2 regions of the Paenibacillus intestini genome follow, and region 1 is predicted to be linked to the other one. Evidence: predicted binding sites of a transcription regulator. Region 1 holds the regulator's gene; the other holds the start of a gene.

The links. The regulator CtsR, encoded in region 1, represses protease genes until heat stress. The targets are predictions, from matches to a motif close to ATGGTCAATAAAGGTCAAACA.
Region 2: a site for CtsR is predicted at 3,345-3,365, ahead of clpP (ATP-dependent Clp endopeptidase proteolytic subunit ClpP). Genes of this name have one in related genera too.

What each region holds. Positions count from the first base shown of each region.
Region 1 is NZ_JAURUN010000018.1:56,210-63,651, reverse strand. Features, by position in the region: gene J2T16_RS27565 (GNAT family N-acetyltransferase) at 1-1,146, shown strand, start outside; gene J2T16_RS27560 (CtsR family transcriptional regulator) at 1,643-2,104, shown strand; gene mcsA (protein-arginine kinase activator protein McsA) at 2,136-2,654, shown strand; gene mcsB (protein-arginine kinase McsB) at 2,683-3,753, shown strand; gene J2T16_RS27545 (ATP-dependent Clp protease ATP-binding subunit) at 3,950-6,412, shown strand; gene radA (DNA repair protein RadA) at 6,703-7,442, shown strand, end outside.
Region 2 is NZ_JAURUN010000012.1:132,750-140,191, forward strand. Features, by position in the region: gene J2T16_RS24655 (phosphoglycerate kinase) at 1-392, opposite strand, end outside; gene gap (type I glyceraldehyde-3-phosphate dehydrogenase) at 542-1,549, opposite strand; gene J2T16_RS24665 (sugar-binding transcriptional regulator) at 1,671-2,702, opposite strand; tRNA gene J2T16_RS24670 (tRNA-Arg) at 3,201-3,275, shown strand; gene clpP (ATP-dependent Clp endopeptidase proteolytic subunit ClpP) at 3,456-4,052, shown strand; gene J2T16_RS24680 (stalk domain-containing protein) at 4,313-5,410, opposite strand; gene J2T16_RS24685 (SIMPL domain-containing protein) at 5,778-6,530, opposite strand; gene J2T16_RS24690 (HPr family phosphocarrier protein) at 6,705-6,974, opposite strand; gene whiA (DNA-binding protein WhiA) at 7,200-7,442, opposite strand, start outside.

The DNA.
Region 1 (7,442 bases):
TGTATGGCGCTCTCCGAGTATGCTTTTCAATTTAAATTAACAGAGGATCAGTTAGAGAAGCGGCGCCAGGAATTCGCTAAGCATAATGTATTGGGGGTTTATGCGGATGGTCAGGTTGGAGCCAAGCTGCAGATTATTCCTTTTCAGACCTATATCCACGGAAGGTCCTTTGAAATGGGTGGAATTGCAGGTGTAGCGACTTGGCCGGAATATAGACGTAAGGGCTGGGTAGCAGGATTGCTGAAATACGCACTAGAAGAAATGAATCGGAATAAACAAAGTGTATCTTTCCTGCATCCGTTTTCGTTTTCTTTTTATCGAAAGTATGGCTGGGAAATCTATGTTGAATATAAGAAATACAAATTGTCTACGGCTCAACTGCCTGCCAAGCAACTGACACCAGGCACGATCAAACGTGGTAATGCTGAGCTTGCAGAATTGAAGCAGGTGTATGACGCTTATGCAGCGCGCTATAATGGGACTTTGAATCGTGATGATGCGTGGTGGGAAAATTCCGTTTATGTCAAAAAAGGAAGCCAGCGTGCTGTATACTATGATGAGGCAGGAGTGCCGCAAGGGTATGTCCTCTACGAAGTCAAGGAAAGTAAGTTTACCATCGGTGAGTTCATTCATTTGAATGAAGAGTCCAGACGAGGGCTTTGGACGTTCATTGCTAATCACGATTCCATGATTAACGAAGTAACTTTACAGGCACCTGCAAGTGATCTGCTTGCATTTCAATTGGACAATCCACGGATTGGGCAAGAGGTAGTGCCTTACTTTATGGCACGAATCGTGAGCGTGGAGCAGTTCATTTCGCAGTATCCTTTTGCCAGTCAAGACTCGCCCGTACAGATTTGGCTTGACGTCGAAGATGCTTACGCTCCGTGGAACGAAGGTGTATGGGAATTAAACGTGGCGATGAACGGAACCGCTTCAATATGGAAAAAGGCAAAATCGGATGGCGAAGGTCAGCTGAATCAGCCGATTCGTCTCAGTATTCAATCCCTTTCAGCCGTGTTAATGGGTTATCGTAGACCCGCAGAGATGGCACAGATCGGTAGATTGGAAGGGCCAGTGAGCGCTATCCAAGCGCTGGAAAAGGCAGTTCCCAAACGCGAAACCTATTTGCTTGATTTCTTTTGAGCGACGATCTATATCGAGTACGACTTCATTCCAACAGATACTAAGCGCAATTGGAAGCAATGAGAACTTCTCCCGAGGTCCGGGAGAGGTTTTTTTGTGTCAGGCGAATATTTCGTGTAAAATCGTAAAAAATGAATAGTGCCCCCACTTGGCAAAACAGTAAAATATGCTATAATGTATATAAAGTCAAAGAAAGTCAAAGTCAACTCAAGGTTAAATACGTAGGATTATATTTCTGGAATACGTGCTATTTACCTATGATATGACGTTAGCTTTCTTACTGTTCTCTGATGAAAAGTACCGTAAGTCGGAACACATCATTGGAAGATCAAGGGGATATTCAAGGACCTTCGTGCTTCCTTTGTTCTCCTGTTTAACACTTGTATCAGCAAGATTCGCTGTTTCTCTGAGTGGTTAAATGGGTGGAGAAGGTGTACTCTGTGGGGGGCGTGTGGTCCTTATTGACTTAACGTTTCAGACAGTGGAGGATGATTGGATGCGTAATATCTCTGATATTATTGAACGATATCTGAAGGGTATTTTGCATGAAAGTCCCGAAGGAATGATTGAAATTCAGCGTAATGATCTGGCAGATCAGTTTTCATGTGTACCTTCCCAGATCAATTATGTCATCAGCACCCGTTTCACTCTTGAAAAAGGGTATCTCGTCGAGAGTAAACGTGGCGGTGGTGGATATGTTCGTATACAACGCATTGAATTACCTGCCCAATCGGCGCTGCACAACCATCTGCATCACAGTATTGGTGACGAGATTGGACAGACTGCTGCGGAAGGCTTGATTTATCAATTGGAAGAAGCGCGTTTTTTAAGTAAGCGGGAAGCCGGGTTGATGCGTGCGGCTGTGTCGAGAGAAGTTCTTATGGTCAAACTTCCTTACCGGGATCAAATTCGTGCCAGAATGTTGAAGGCAATGCTAATATCTTTGCTCGGTAAATGAAAACTATCGGGATCAAAGGAGGTACATCTATATGCTGTGCCAAGAATGTAACAAACGTCCGGCTACACTTCATTTTACGAAAATTGTAAATGGCGAGAAGACGGAATTTCATATTTGTGAATCATGTGCCCGAGAGAAGGGGGAGATGATTCCTGGAACAGCAGGAGGATTCTCTATTCACAACCTGTTATCAGGAATACTCGATTTTGATCCGGCAGGCAAAAGTTCAGGTGCTGCTCCTGCTAAAACGCTGCAATGTGAAGAATGTGGCATGACGTATGCCCAGTTCAGCAAAGTTGGTCGTTTTGGCTGCAGTTCCTGTTATAAATATTTTGACAGCCGTCTGGACCCTTTGTTCAAGCGAGTGCATGGTAGTACATCGCATGTAGGTAAAGTTCCTGCCAGAGCAGGCGGGCGTATTAAGGTGAAACGGCAAATTGCCGATCTGAAGCAAAATCTGCAGCAGAGCATTGCTCAAGAAGAGTTCGAAGAGGCCGCTCAGATTCGTGACCAGATCCGGGAACTTGAAAAAGAAATAGCTCAAGAGTAAAGTTTGTCATAAGTAGGAGGGAAGCATGATGCCTAATCTGCGTTTTACAGAGAAGGCGCTCAGTGACTGGATGCGCAGTGATGCAACTGATTCGGAGATCGTAATCAGCAGTCGTGTCCGGATCGCACGTAACCTTCAGCATATCCCGTTTCCAATGCTGGCTTCGAGTGAGCAATCGGAAGAGGTGCTGAATAAGCTGAGCGAAGTACTTCAGTACGATGACGTACACGCCTTTGGTGATTTTACTACACTCGATCTGATCGATATTGACGAACTCGACAAGCGTGTGCTGGTGGAAAAACATTTGATTAGTCCGAGTCTGGCGAATGAATCGACCAACGGAGCCGTAATTCTTAGTGAGGATGAGTCGGTAAGTATTATGATCAATGAAGAAGATCATTTGCGTATCCAGTGCCTCTATCCGGGGTTCCAGGTCAAAGAGGCCTGGGAGAAAGCTTCCGCTATAGATGATGCTTTTGAAGCGCACGTGGATTATGCGTTTGATGATCGCAGAGGGTATCTGACCAGTTGTCCAACCAACGTTGGAACAGGTGTCAGGGCATCGGTTATGATGCACCTTCCCGCATTGGTTATGACTCAGCAGATTGGCCGTATCCTCAGTGCCGTATCTCAAGTGGGATTAACGGTGCGAGGGATCTATGGAGAGGGTAGCGAGGCGATGGGCAACTTGTTCCAGATTTCCAATCAGATTACACTTGGACAGACGGAGCAAGAAGTGATTGACAACCTCCACGGTGTTGTTTTACAGATGATTGGTCATGAGCGTACCGCAAGAGAACGGCTCATTACTGATTCCAGACTGCGTATTACGGATCGAGTGATGCGTTCCTACGGGATTTTGTCTCATGCAGCGATTGTAGATACGAAGGAAGCAGCGCAACGTTTGTCGGATGTGCGGCTCGGCGTAGATCTTGGTTTGTTGGAAGGATTATCGATTCCAGTGATGAATGAGTTGAATGTAATGACTCAGCCAGGGTTTTTACAAAAAACATTTGGGGATATGCGTACAGATGAGCGCGACATCTACCGTGCTCAGTTAATTCGTGATACGATCAATGCAGCTAAAAGTTCTGGTTAAACCTTCCTTTAAGCGTTAATATGGGTTTCATGCCGCATCTGCGGCTTTTATATAATAAGCTTCCATCTAGACTGAAGCTACCAATGATTTTATTCGCAGCATGGCTGCAAACAAAAGTGATATGAAGAATAACGAAGGGGCATTCAAATAGAATGGAATCCCTCGTTTTATCCAAAACCATGGAGGTGCAGGAGATATGATGTTTGGAAGATTTACGGAACGGGCCCAAAAGGTGCTCGCACTCGCGCAGGAAGAAGCTGTCCGTCTCGGTCACAATAACATCGGTACGGAGCATATTTTGCTCGGCCTCATTCGTGAAGGTGAAGGCATTGCTGCCAAAGCACTGATCGGCCTGGGACTCGGATTGGAAAAAATTCAGGATGAAGTAGAAACGCTGATTGGCCGTGGCCAAGAGCAACCTACGAACATTGCATATACGCCACGTGCGAAAAAAGTAATTGAATTGTCGATGGATGAGGCGCGTAAACTCGGCCACACCTATGTTGGAACAGAACACATTCTTCTCGGATTGATCCGTGAAGGTGAAGGCGTTGCGGCACGTGTGCTCAATAACCTTGGCATCAGCTTGAACAAAGCACGTCAGCAAGTACTGCAATTGCTCGGTAGTAGTGAAGCAGTTTCCAGCCACAACGGCACACCTGCCAATGTAAGCACACCAACGCTGGACAGCCTCGCTCGTGATTTGACGGCGTATGCCAGAGAGAATAACCTTGACCCAGTTATTGGCCGTAGCAAGGAAATCGAGCGTGTGATTCAGGTATTGAGTCGTCGTACCAAAAATAACCCGGTATTGATCGGTGAACCGGGTGTAGGTAAAACAGCGATTGCCGAGGGGCTTGCCCAGAAAATTATTGCAAACGAAATTCCCGAAACATTGCGTGATAAACGTGTAATGACGCTGGATATGGGTTCGGTTGTTGCTGGAACCAAATATCGTGGTGAGTTCGAGGATCGATTGAAAAAAATCATGGATGAGATTCGTCAGGCGGGCAACATTGTCCTGTTCATTGATGAGTTGCACACACTGATTGGTGCAGGTGGCGCAGAAGGCGCGATTGATGCATCGAACATCTTGAAACCGGCTCTTGCTCGTGGAGAATTACAGTGCATCGGTGCAACGACACTGGATGAGTACCGCAAATACATCGAGAAGGATGCTGCGCTAGAGCGTCGTTTCCAACCGATTACAGTGGATCAACCATCACCGGAAGAAGCCATTCAAATTTTGCATGGTCTGCGTGATCGTTACGAAGCGCATCACCGTGTGAAAATTACGGACGAAGCGATTGTGCAAGCTGTCAAATTGTCGGATCGTTATATTACAGATCGTTTCTTACCGGATAAAGCGATCGACTTGATCGATGAAGCAGGATCAAAAGTAAGATTGAATTCCTATACCATTCCGCCAAACCTGAAACAATTGGAGAGCCGTCTGGAAGATATCCGTAAGGAAAAAGACGCCGCGGTTCAGAGTCAAGAGTTCGAAAAGGCAGCGGCACTGCGTGATACGGAACAAAAAATCCGTGAAGAGCTTGATACAACGAAAAATCAATGGAAAGAAAAACAAGGTCGTACCGATTCCGAAGTCACTCCAGAGGATATCGCTCAAGTGGTAGCCAACTGGACAGGAATTCCGGTAAACAAGTTGAAAGAAGAAGAGACACAGCGTCTGATGAATCTGGAGTCCATTCTTCATGAACGTGTAATCGGTCAGGATGAGGCTGTTAAATCGGTTAGCCGTGCTGTTCGCCGTGCACGTGCAGGACTTAAAGACCCGAAACGCCCAATGGGTTCATTCATCTTCCTCGGCCCTACCGGTGTAGGTAAAACCGAGCTGGCTCGCGCACTTGCTGAAGCGATGTTTGGTGATGAAAATGCTGTAATCCGGATTGATATGTCCGAGTATGGTGAGAAGCACTCCACAGCACGACTGGTCGGAGCGCCTCCAGGTTATGTTGGATACGAAGAAGGCGGTCAGTTGACAGAGAAAGTTCGTCGCAAACCGTACTCCGTTGTCCTGCTGGATGAAGTGGAAAAAGCTCACCCCGAAGTTTTCAACATCTTGTTGCAAGTGCTGGAAGATGGTCGTCTGACGGATTCCAAAGGCCGTGTTGTTGACTTCCGTAATACACTGATTATTCTCACATCCAACGTGGGTGCAGAAGCGATCAAACGTAATTCTACTCTTGGATTCACAGCTGTTGTGGATGCAGGTGCAGATTACGATAATATGAAGGGCAAAGTGATGGATGAGCTGAAGAAAAGCTTCCGTCCTGAGTTCTTGAACCGGATCGATGAAATCATCGTATTCCATTCGCTCGAAGAGAAACACATTGCTGAGATTGTTACTCTTATGAGTGAGGACCTACGTAAACGTCTTAATGAGTACGAGGTGGATTTTGAGCTCACAGATAACGCTAAGGCCTTCTTGGCGAAAGCTGGCTTTGATCCTGCTTACGGTGCACGCCCACTTCGCCGGGCGATCCAGAAGCACATTGAAGACAAATTGTCTGAAGAGTTGCTTACAGGTAATGTGACTAAAGGGGATTCCTTACTCATCGACGAAGAGAATGGTGCATTGTCTGTAACGAAAAAGGAAGTAGCAGTTCCAACCAATGAGGAAATTGAAACAAAATAAATATGACGTATGTGGCTGAATGAATTCAGCTAGCCGCATATATAGAACCTCCCTGGCTTTGGCCGGGGAGGTTTTTTTCGTATGTACGAATATATAAAGGGATGTGTGAAGATTTGATTGAGATGAAGCGATATTGATGAGGAACATGTGTAAAGTTTGCGATAATCCTTTACGAAAAATCTCAAACAATGGTAAACTTTTAGTATCCCTGTATGTCAGGGCAACGAGTAAATTTTGTCGAATAATGCAAAATGCTGCTATAAAATAAAAAAATCAATAGGAGTGCTGAAGTGGCCAAAGTAAAAACCAAGTTTCAATGTACGGAATGCGGCTATGAAGCCCCCAAATGGTACGGGAAATGTCCTGGCTGTCAGTCCTGGAATTCGATGATAGAAGAAACTGAAACGGTAGTCAAAACACAAGGAAGAAATTCTCCTCTGTTTGACAGTAAAGATAAACCGCTTCCTATCATAGATATAGATAGCGGTCAGGAGCCGCGTGTACAGACTGGAATCGGTGAACTGAACCGTGTATTGGGCGGCGGCATTGTGCCAGGTTCGCTTGTTCTGGTGGGGGGCGACCCGGGGATTGGAAAATCAACGTTGATGTTACAGACTTCTCATGCGCTGACCCACTCGGGGCTACGCGTGTTATATGTGTCTGGAGAAGAATCCGTAAAGCAGACGAAGCTGCGCGCAGACCGTCTCGGTGCACTCTCGCCGGAGCTGTATGTGCTCTGTGAAACCAATATGGAGCGGGTTGAGGAAGCGGTGGATCAGATCCAGCCGCATTTTCTTGTCATCGATTCCATTCAGACCGTATATCTGCCCGAAGTTACCAGCGCACCAGGAAGTGTAGCACAGGTAAGGGAATGTACGTCCAGATTCATGCGGATTGCGAAAGGCCGAGGCATTGCAACGGTTCTTGTAGGGCATGTTACCAAAGAAGGTGCCATTGCTGGTCCGCGTATGCTGGAGCATATGGTGGACTGTGTGCTTTATTTCGAAGGAGAGCGGCATCATACGTATCG
Region 2 (7,442 bases), on a different contig from region 1:
GCCAGTTCCGGATCGTTCTTCTCTTCGCCTGCGTGGAAACGAACGTTCTCAAGCAACAATACGTCGCCATCGTTCATTGCCGCGATTTGAGCTTTAACCGCTTCACCTACGGAATCATCCGCTTTAGTAACCGGTTTACCCAGCAATTCAGACAAACGCTCAGCTGCTGGCGTCAAACGCATGGATTCTACAACTTCACCCTTTGGACGTCCCATGTGGCTCGCCAAGATTACTTTTGCACCTTTTTCGATCAGGAAGTTGATCGTAGGCAGTGTTGCACGAATACGTTTGTCATCTGTAATTTTACCATCTTCGAGCGGCACATTGAAATCTACACGGACAAATACCCGTTTTCCATTCAATTCGATATCACGTACACTTTTTTTGTTCATCTCTATTTCCTCCGCACCCATGTATTTGGTGAACCTTTCAAGAGCTGAATCCCTTGTCAGTCCTGGTGTTCATGAGAAATTAACTAAATATCCATATATAAAGAGCGGAAACAATAACAATCTGTTTCCGCTCTATGTTATTACAGATATTACTTGATCATTTTTGCAAAGTGCTCCAATGTGCGAACCAATTGAGCTGTGTAGGACATTTCGTTGTCATACCAAGCTACAGTTTTAACCAGTTGTTGGTCGCCAACAGTCAGAACTTTAGTTTGAGTTGCATCAAACAGGGAACCGAAAGTGATTCCTTGGATATCGGAAGATACGATTTCGTCTTCAGTGTATCCGAAAGTTTGTGGATCGGAAGCTTCTTTCATAACTGCGTTAACTTCTTCAGCAGTAACTTTTTTGCCCAGAACAGTTACAAGCTCAGTCAGGGAACCAGTAGCTACTGGTACACGTTGAGCTGCACCATCCAATTTGCCTTGCAGTTCAGGGATAACCAGACCGATTGCTTTAGCAGCACCAGTTGTGTTAGGAATGATGTTTTCAGCTGCTGCGCGAGCACGACGGAAGTCACCTTTAGGGTGTGGAGCATCCAATGTGTTTTGGTCGCCAGTGTAAGCGTGAATTGTAGTCATCAAACCTTGAACGATTCCGAATTTGTCTTGCAGTGTTTTTGCCATAGGTGCCAGGCAGTTTGTTGTGCAAGATGCGCCGGAGATTACAGTTTCAGTACCGTCGAGAATTTCATGGTTTACGTTGTAAACGATGGTTTTCATGTCGCCAGTAGCTGGTGCGGAGATAACAACTTTCTTAGCTCCACCTTTCAAGTGTTTCTCAGCTGCTTCTTTCGTTGTGAAGAAACCAGTACATTCCAGAACGATGTCTACACCCAGGTCTCCCCAAGGCAGTTCTTCAGGGTTACGGTTAGCAAGTACTTTAACTTCTTTGCCGTTTACTTTGAAGAAACCATCATGTACTTCAACATCGCCATCGAAGCGACCTTGAGTTGTATCATATTTGAGCAAATGAGCCAGCATTTTAGCGTCAGTCAAGTCGTTGATTGCTACTACTTCAATGCCCTCTACATTTTGAATACGGCGGAATGCCAAACGACCAATACGTCCAAAACCGTTAATACCTACTTTAATCATGAGTAAGTTCCTCCCAAGTTTTGATTAGTTTTTTATGAAGCTATATATTCAAGACAGACGGTAAAGTCCGTCAAGACAACAAGAGTTGTGTTCAAAATAAAACCATTTCATCTCTGAAAAGTTAGATGTTTTCCATGTCAGCGACGATGACTTCGGCCGCAGCCTCATCAATAATCAGAATATCTTCCTGTCCGAACCGCAGTACGGAATGGATGGCAGCTGCCTTGCTTTTGCCGCCCGCAATGCCAATGACTACATCGGTGCGTTCGATATCCTGAAGCCGCATGCCCAGCGTAAGCATGGTATGTACCACGTCACCCTGACCATTGAAGTAATACCCGAAGGACTCCGATACAGCTCCCTGCTCCTGAAGTTCGTCAATGATCTCCGGTGCAAGCTTGCGTCTCTTCGCCATCTCCACAGCATCACCAATGCCATGAATTACGATGCGCGATTGCCTGATCAGCTGTAAAATCTCCTGAACTCCCGGGTCCTGGATCAGTGATTCATAGGCATGGTCACTAAGCAAATCCGGTACATGCAGGAGTTTGTATTGAGCCCCTGTCCGTTTTGCCATCGTGGATGCAATCGTATTTGCCTGAATTTCCAGGCTCTCTCCCAACCCGCCACGTGCTGGTACAAACCAGACACCCTTCATTGAAGTCGGTGGTGTGAGTTGTTCTGCGACTTCGGCCGTTGTTGATCCGCCTGTTACAGCGACAACGTCGTTGTCATTCATGATACTGCTGAGAGCTTTTGCTCCAGCTCTTCCAAGCTCCCTTTTGGCGTAAGGAGATATATCCGAATCACCAGGAACCACGACTACCTTTTGCAGACCGTAGGCTTGCTTGATTCGCTCTTCCAGCTCGGATAATCCAAACAGCTCTTTCGCGACAGGTTCTAATTGCTGCAGCAAATTATAACCCGCCTCGCTGATCTTCATCCCTGCACTGTCAATTTCGATAAGTCCCTGAGCCTTTAACAGATCGGTCTCAGCTCTCAGAACCCGCTCGGTCATCTGCATGGAATTGGCTAACGTTCTCCGCCCAATCACATCCGATAACATGATCTGGTGCAGAATCGTATAGCGTTTTTTCAAGACATCCATGAGATCGGGCAGAAGCTGCTTTTGCACTTCCAAGATCGTTCGCATGCTTTCCACTCCCGCAAGCTTCATGTTCCAAGCTTTCTGCATGGCCTTAAAATGTCCCGGGTTAACTTTTTAAGTCCCACGTTCATTCTACCTAAAACTGACGCGAGATGCAAGTGTTTCAATTGCTTATTTCGACAGGTTAGCAGGCGTTTATACGCGCCTATTTTCACAACCTCAACACATCGAGATAAGGAAATGAGGATCTCACACCATATATAGAAGAAGTCCACACATAACATCTATATCTTGCTGTGTTTCATTTTCATAGGGCATGTCCAAAACTTCTTATAGCATGTACTGAAATACAAGCTTTATCCATCTTTCTTCATCATGATCATTTCCGAAACAATTCAAACCATCTTCGGAATAACTCAGCCCATTCATGAAAGACAACGTGAGCCCATTAATCGTAAGGAAAACCACACCATGTTCATGCAAAGCAACTGCTTGCAATTCACCAGTGCATAAGCTATAATCATTATTGCTGTCACATAATTTGCGCCCGTGGTCCAATGGATATGACGTAGGCCTCCGAAGCCTGAGATCCAAGTTCGATTCTTGGCGGGCGCGCCACTTAATTTTTTAACAGCTCATAATGCATTTAACCAACGAAACCGGAAAGGTTTCTTTTTTTTCAAACTTAGTTTGACTTTCTTTGACTTTTTGTTTGAGATTGTTTATGATGTGGTTAATACGGTAACAGTTTAAGTATAAACACCATTTAACATTTACATTTCCGAGGAGGTTTTTCACGTGAGTTATATTCCAATGGTCGTTGAACAGAGCAACCGGGGTGAGCGCGCCTATGATATTTATTCCAGATTGCTGAAGGATCGTATCATTTTCCTTGGCAGCGACGTGAATGACGTTGTAGCGAATGCCATCATGGCACAGATGTTGTTCCTGGCAGCGGAAGATCCGGAGAAAGACATTCACCTATACATCAACAGCCCAGGCGGATCCATCACAGCGGGGATGGCAATTTACGATACAATGCAGTTCATTAAACCGGATGTATCTACGATCTGCGTAGGTATGGCGGCTTCTATGGGTGCATTCTTGTTGAATGCCGGTGCAAAAGGCAAACGTTTTGCGTTGCCAAACAGTGAAATTATGATTCACCAACCACTGGGTGGCGCACAAGGTCAAGCGTCGGACATCGAAATCCGTGCACGTCGCATTCTGAAAATGCGTGATACCTTGAACCGCATCATCTCCGAGCGCACAGGTCAACCTCTGGAGCGTATCGAAAAAGATACAGATCGTGACTACTTCATGAGTGCTGCTGAAGCAGCCGATTACGGTATCATCGATAAAGTAATCCAAAACGTAGGCTCCCAAGGCATCTAAGCTTTAGCTACCTGGAGACAACGTAAATAAGCGCAGGGCGGGCATCACCTGAATATAGGTGAGCACGCTCTGCGCTTTTTAATTATAAACAGGCAATATCACCACCCGGTCTTGGGGTGCATTGCCTGCATAAAGCAGAAGCCCCCGTCATTCTTGCTTCGACGGAGGCTTCCGGTTTATTATTTTTCACGAAGAAACGGTATAAGTGCTCTTGACTTGAATTTAATTTATTTTATGATTTCATCTAACCTAATACGAACTTACTTCTCCGAAGCTACGTTGCTGAATGGTGCGGTTCCTTTAGGCAGAATATCCTTGTAAGTGAACTTGAATTCAGGGAAGCCCTCCGCATATGCTGTGTACTCATACAACTGGAAGAATACCACTGCACCTGTTGGCGTCACGTAGAAATCCTGATCTTTGTTAAGGCCTTTGTAGCCACTCAAGTATCCCGTGTTCGCTTTCAGTTGCTCGCCAACCTTTTTGCTGATCGTTTCACGCATCGACTTGCTATTAGCAATTACATCATCCAGTGTCAGCTCTTTGCCAGTGTCGAGTGCAAACGTGTGACCTGTACGGTAAGTCATACCGTGTGCGCCTGCATAGTCCTCATAACGTTGAGTGATCAGACCCAGTACGCCGTTCTCATTGTAACTCACCACATACGAAGCTTCGAATGCATATGGACGATTTGCAGTTGCTCCACCAAATTCAGACGTTTGTTTTTTGAACGCCGCAACAGCGGTGTCTACTTCATCTTTGAGCACCTTGTTAATCGCAGCTTCTGCCTCTTTGCTCGCCAGTCCGCTCACTTGCGGGTACTGCACATCCACCTCAGCATTTTTAACGGTTACATTCGCTTTGGTCGATTTCACCTGTACGTTATTTTGTTTCACCTTGCTCAGGGTCAGTGTTTTGGTTTTGGCATCCCAGCTACCTTGTACACCCAAATAATCTCTCATTGCAGAGAACGGGATGTACAAACGACCCTGGATCAACTTTGCTTCCACTTGAGGATAAAAACCATTAATATACACGTTCGGCTGTCCATCCATCAAACTAACAGTCATTGCATTGTTCGCTGCAGTTACGGTATATGACTTTGTTTTTGCATCATATTTCAATGTCCCGCCTGCTACATCCTTAACTGCTGTCAGCGACACCCATGTAGATCCACCTTGGAGCAACCCTTTTTGCGTGAGGGTTTTACCGCCTGATTTCAACGTTACTTCAGCCGGTGCAGTTACTTTGGAAGATACGGATGCTGCTTGAACCGATTGATCCATCCACGCTGTACTTCCTCCCATAATTACACCTGCTGCCAATAATGCACTCGTCCACTTTTTCCATGTTTTCATCTGTAAAACTCCTCTCTAATATTTCATTTAGGTTTAATGCGTATGTAAATTTAATTAGATTTCATAGGCCATACGCTTGCCTCTTTATTATAATTAACCCTTTTTCGGAAAGGTTTACAGCTCCAGTTACAATGTTGATGAAAATCGTACGATATTAATCGCAGAAAATGAACGTTTTGTCACGAACAATGCTACAAAAACGACATGATTCGACCATCTCTTAGACAGGTAACACAAGTACTTTCTGACCCTCGCTTCCTCAAAGCCAGCATGTGCAACAAAAAAACACGGCCCCGAAGGACAGTGCTTTTGTCATTTTTATAAATTCTTAATATTTAATATTTTATCCCGTGATGTGCAAAATTCCTTACTTCATCTCATACGTGATATTCAGAACGGTGCTTACTTTGACCTGACCAGCCTCAATCTGTGTACCTGCATCTGATTCACTCTTCGCTTGCGACATGAGCTCTGATGCATAGAACACAGGAACATTAGCATCTGGCTGACTTACCGAAAGAACAGTACCCAGCTGACGTTTAACCGCTTTAGCGATCGCTCCTGCTTTCACATCTGCATTAGCTACCGCCTTAGCAATCACTTCGGATTCGTATTTCTCCGGATTCTCTACTGTAAAGCGTACATTTTCGATGTTGTTGGCACCCGCCTGGGATGCGGCATCCAGCAATTCACCAATCTTGTCCATATCACGATATGTCACTGTCAACGTGTGATGTGCTGTGTAACCTTTAATTTTCTGTCCATCTTTTTCGCTATACGTGTAGTTTGGTTGCACATAGAATTGACTGGTTTGAATATCATCTGCACTGATCTTCCATGTGTTTTTCAGCAAATTAGTAACCTTTTGGATCTTAGCAGCATTTGCCTTCTGTGCTGACGCCGCAGTATCGGCAGTACTGTTCACACCGATGGACAGATAGGCAATATCCGGCTTCACTTGAATCTCACCTTTACCTACGACATTGATTACATTTTGCTGTACGCCCTGAACTTCGGCAGCATAAGCGTAGTTTCCTGGAGCTACATAAGCCGTTCCTCCGACCAGCAACGAACTTGCCACCAGCACTGCACCAAACGGTTTCATCCATTGTTTACCCATTACGAATAACCTCCTCATATGTTAACTTCTCAAACTTGAAGCGATTTGATACCTTAACAGACGGGACAAATTCCATAATGTTGCACTTGACGGACCCGTTTAATTAAATTTTATATAAAACGCAAAAAAGCCCCTTGCGGGACTTCTTCATGGATTGAATTGAGTTCATGAAGCTTATTGGTTCTCAAGCTCTTCCTTGCTCACCAGGCTAACTAAAGCGTTTACAGCCTGATCCGCATCCGCGCCTTCAGCACTAATATGGATTTCTGTACCTGTACTGATCGCAAGGCTCATGATTCCCATGATACTTTTAGCATTTACTTTTTTATCGTCCTTCTCGACGAACACTTCAGATGAGTACTTATTCGCTTCCTGAACGAACAGTGCCGCAGGTCTGGCATGGAGACCCGTTTTCAAACGGACAACTACCGGGTGCTTTGTCATAGAAACTTACCCCCTATTATGAAATCTGGACATTAAATACACAATTATATTTATACAACATTATACCATTAACCCGTGCAGGACACTAGAAGAAAAAACATAGCCCTCGGGCTTAGGCCAAAATCCAGAGCCGAAGCCTCTCCTTCACCCGCACGAGTAACCCAACACGACCTGGTAAGGTCATAACAAACCTTAAACCTAAATGATTCTTTTCAACCTTCAACTTTAACGTTCCGCGCGCACTTTCTCAGCAAGCTCATCAATCTTCCGAAGGCGATGGTTCACGCCTGATTTGCTAACCGTACCTTTTAGCAATTCGCCTACTTCCTTCAGATTGATATCGGGATGAGCAAGCCTTACCTCAGCTACTTCACGTAGCTTATCCGGAAGAGATTCCAAACCTACTTCCTTTTGCAGTAAACGGATATTGTCGATTTGTCTAACCGCTGCGCCAATCGTTTTGTTCAG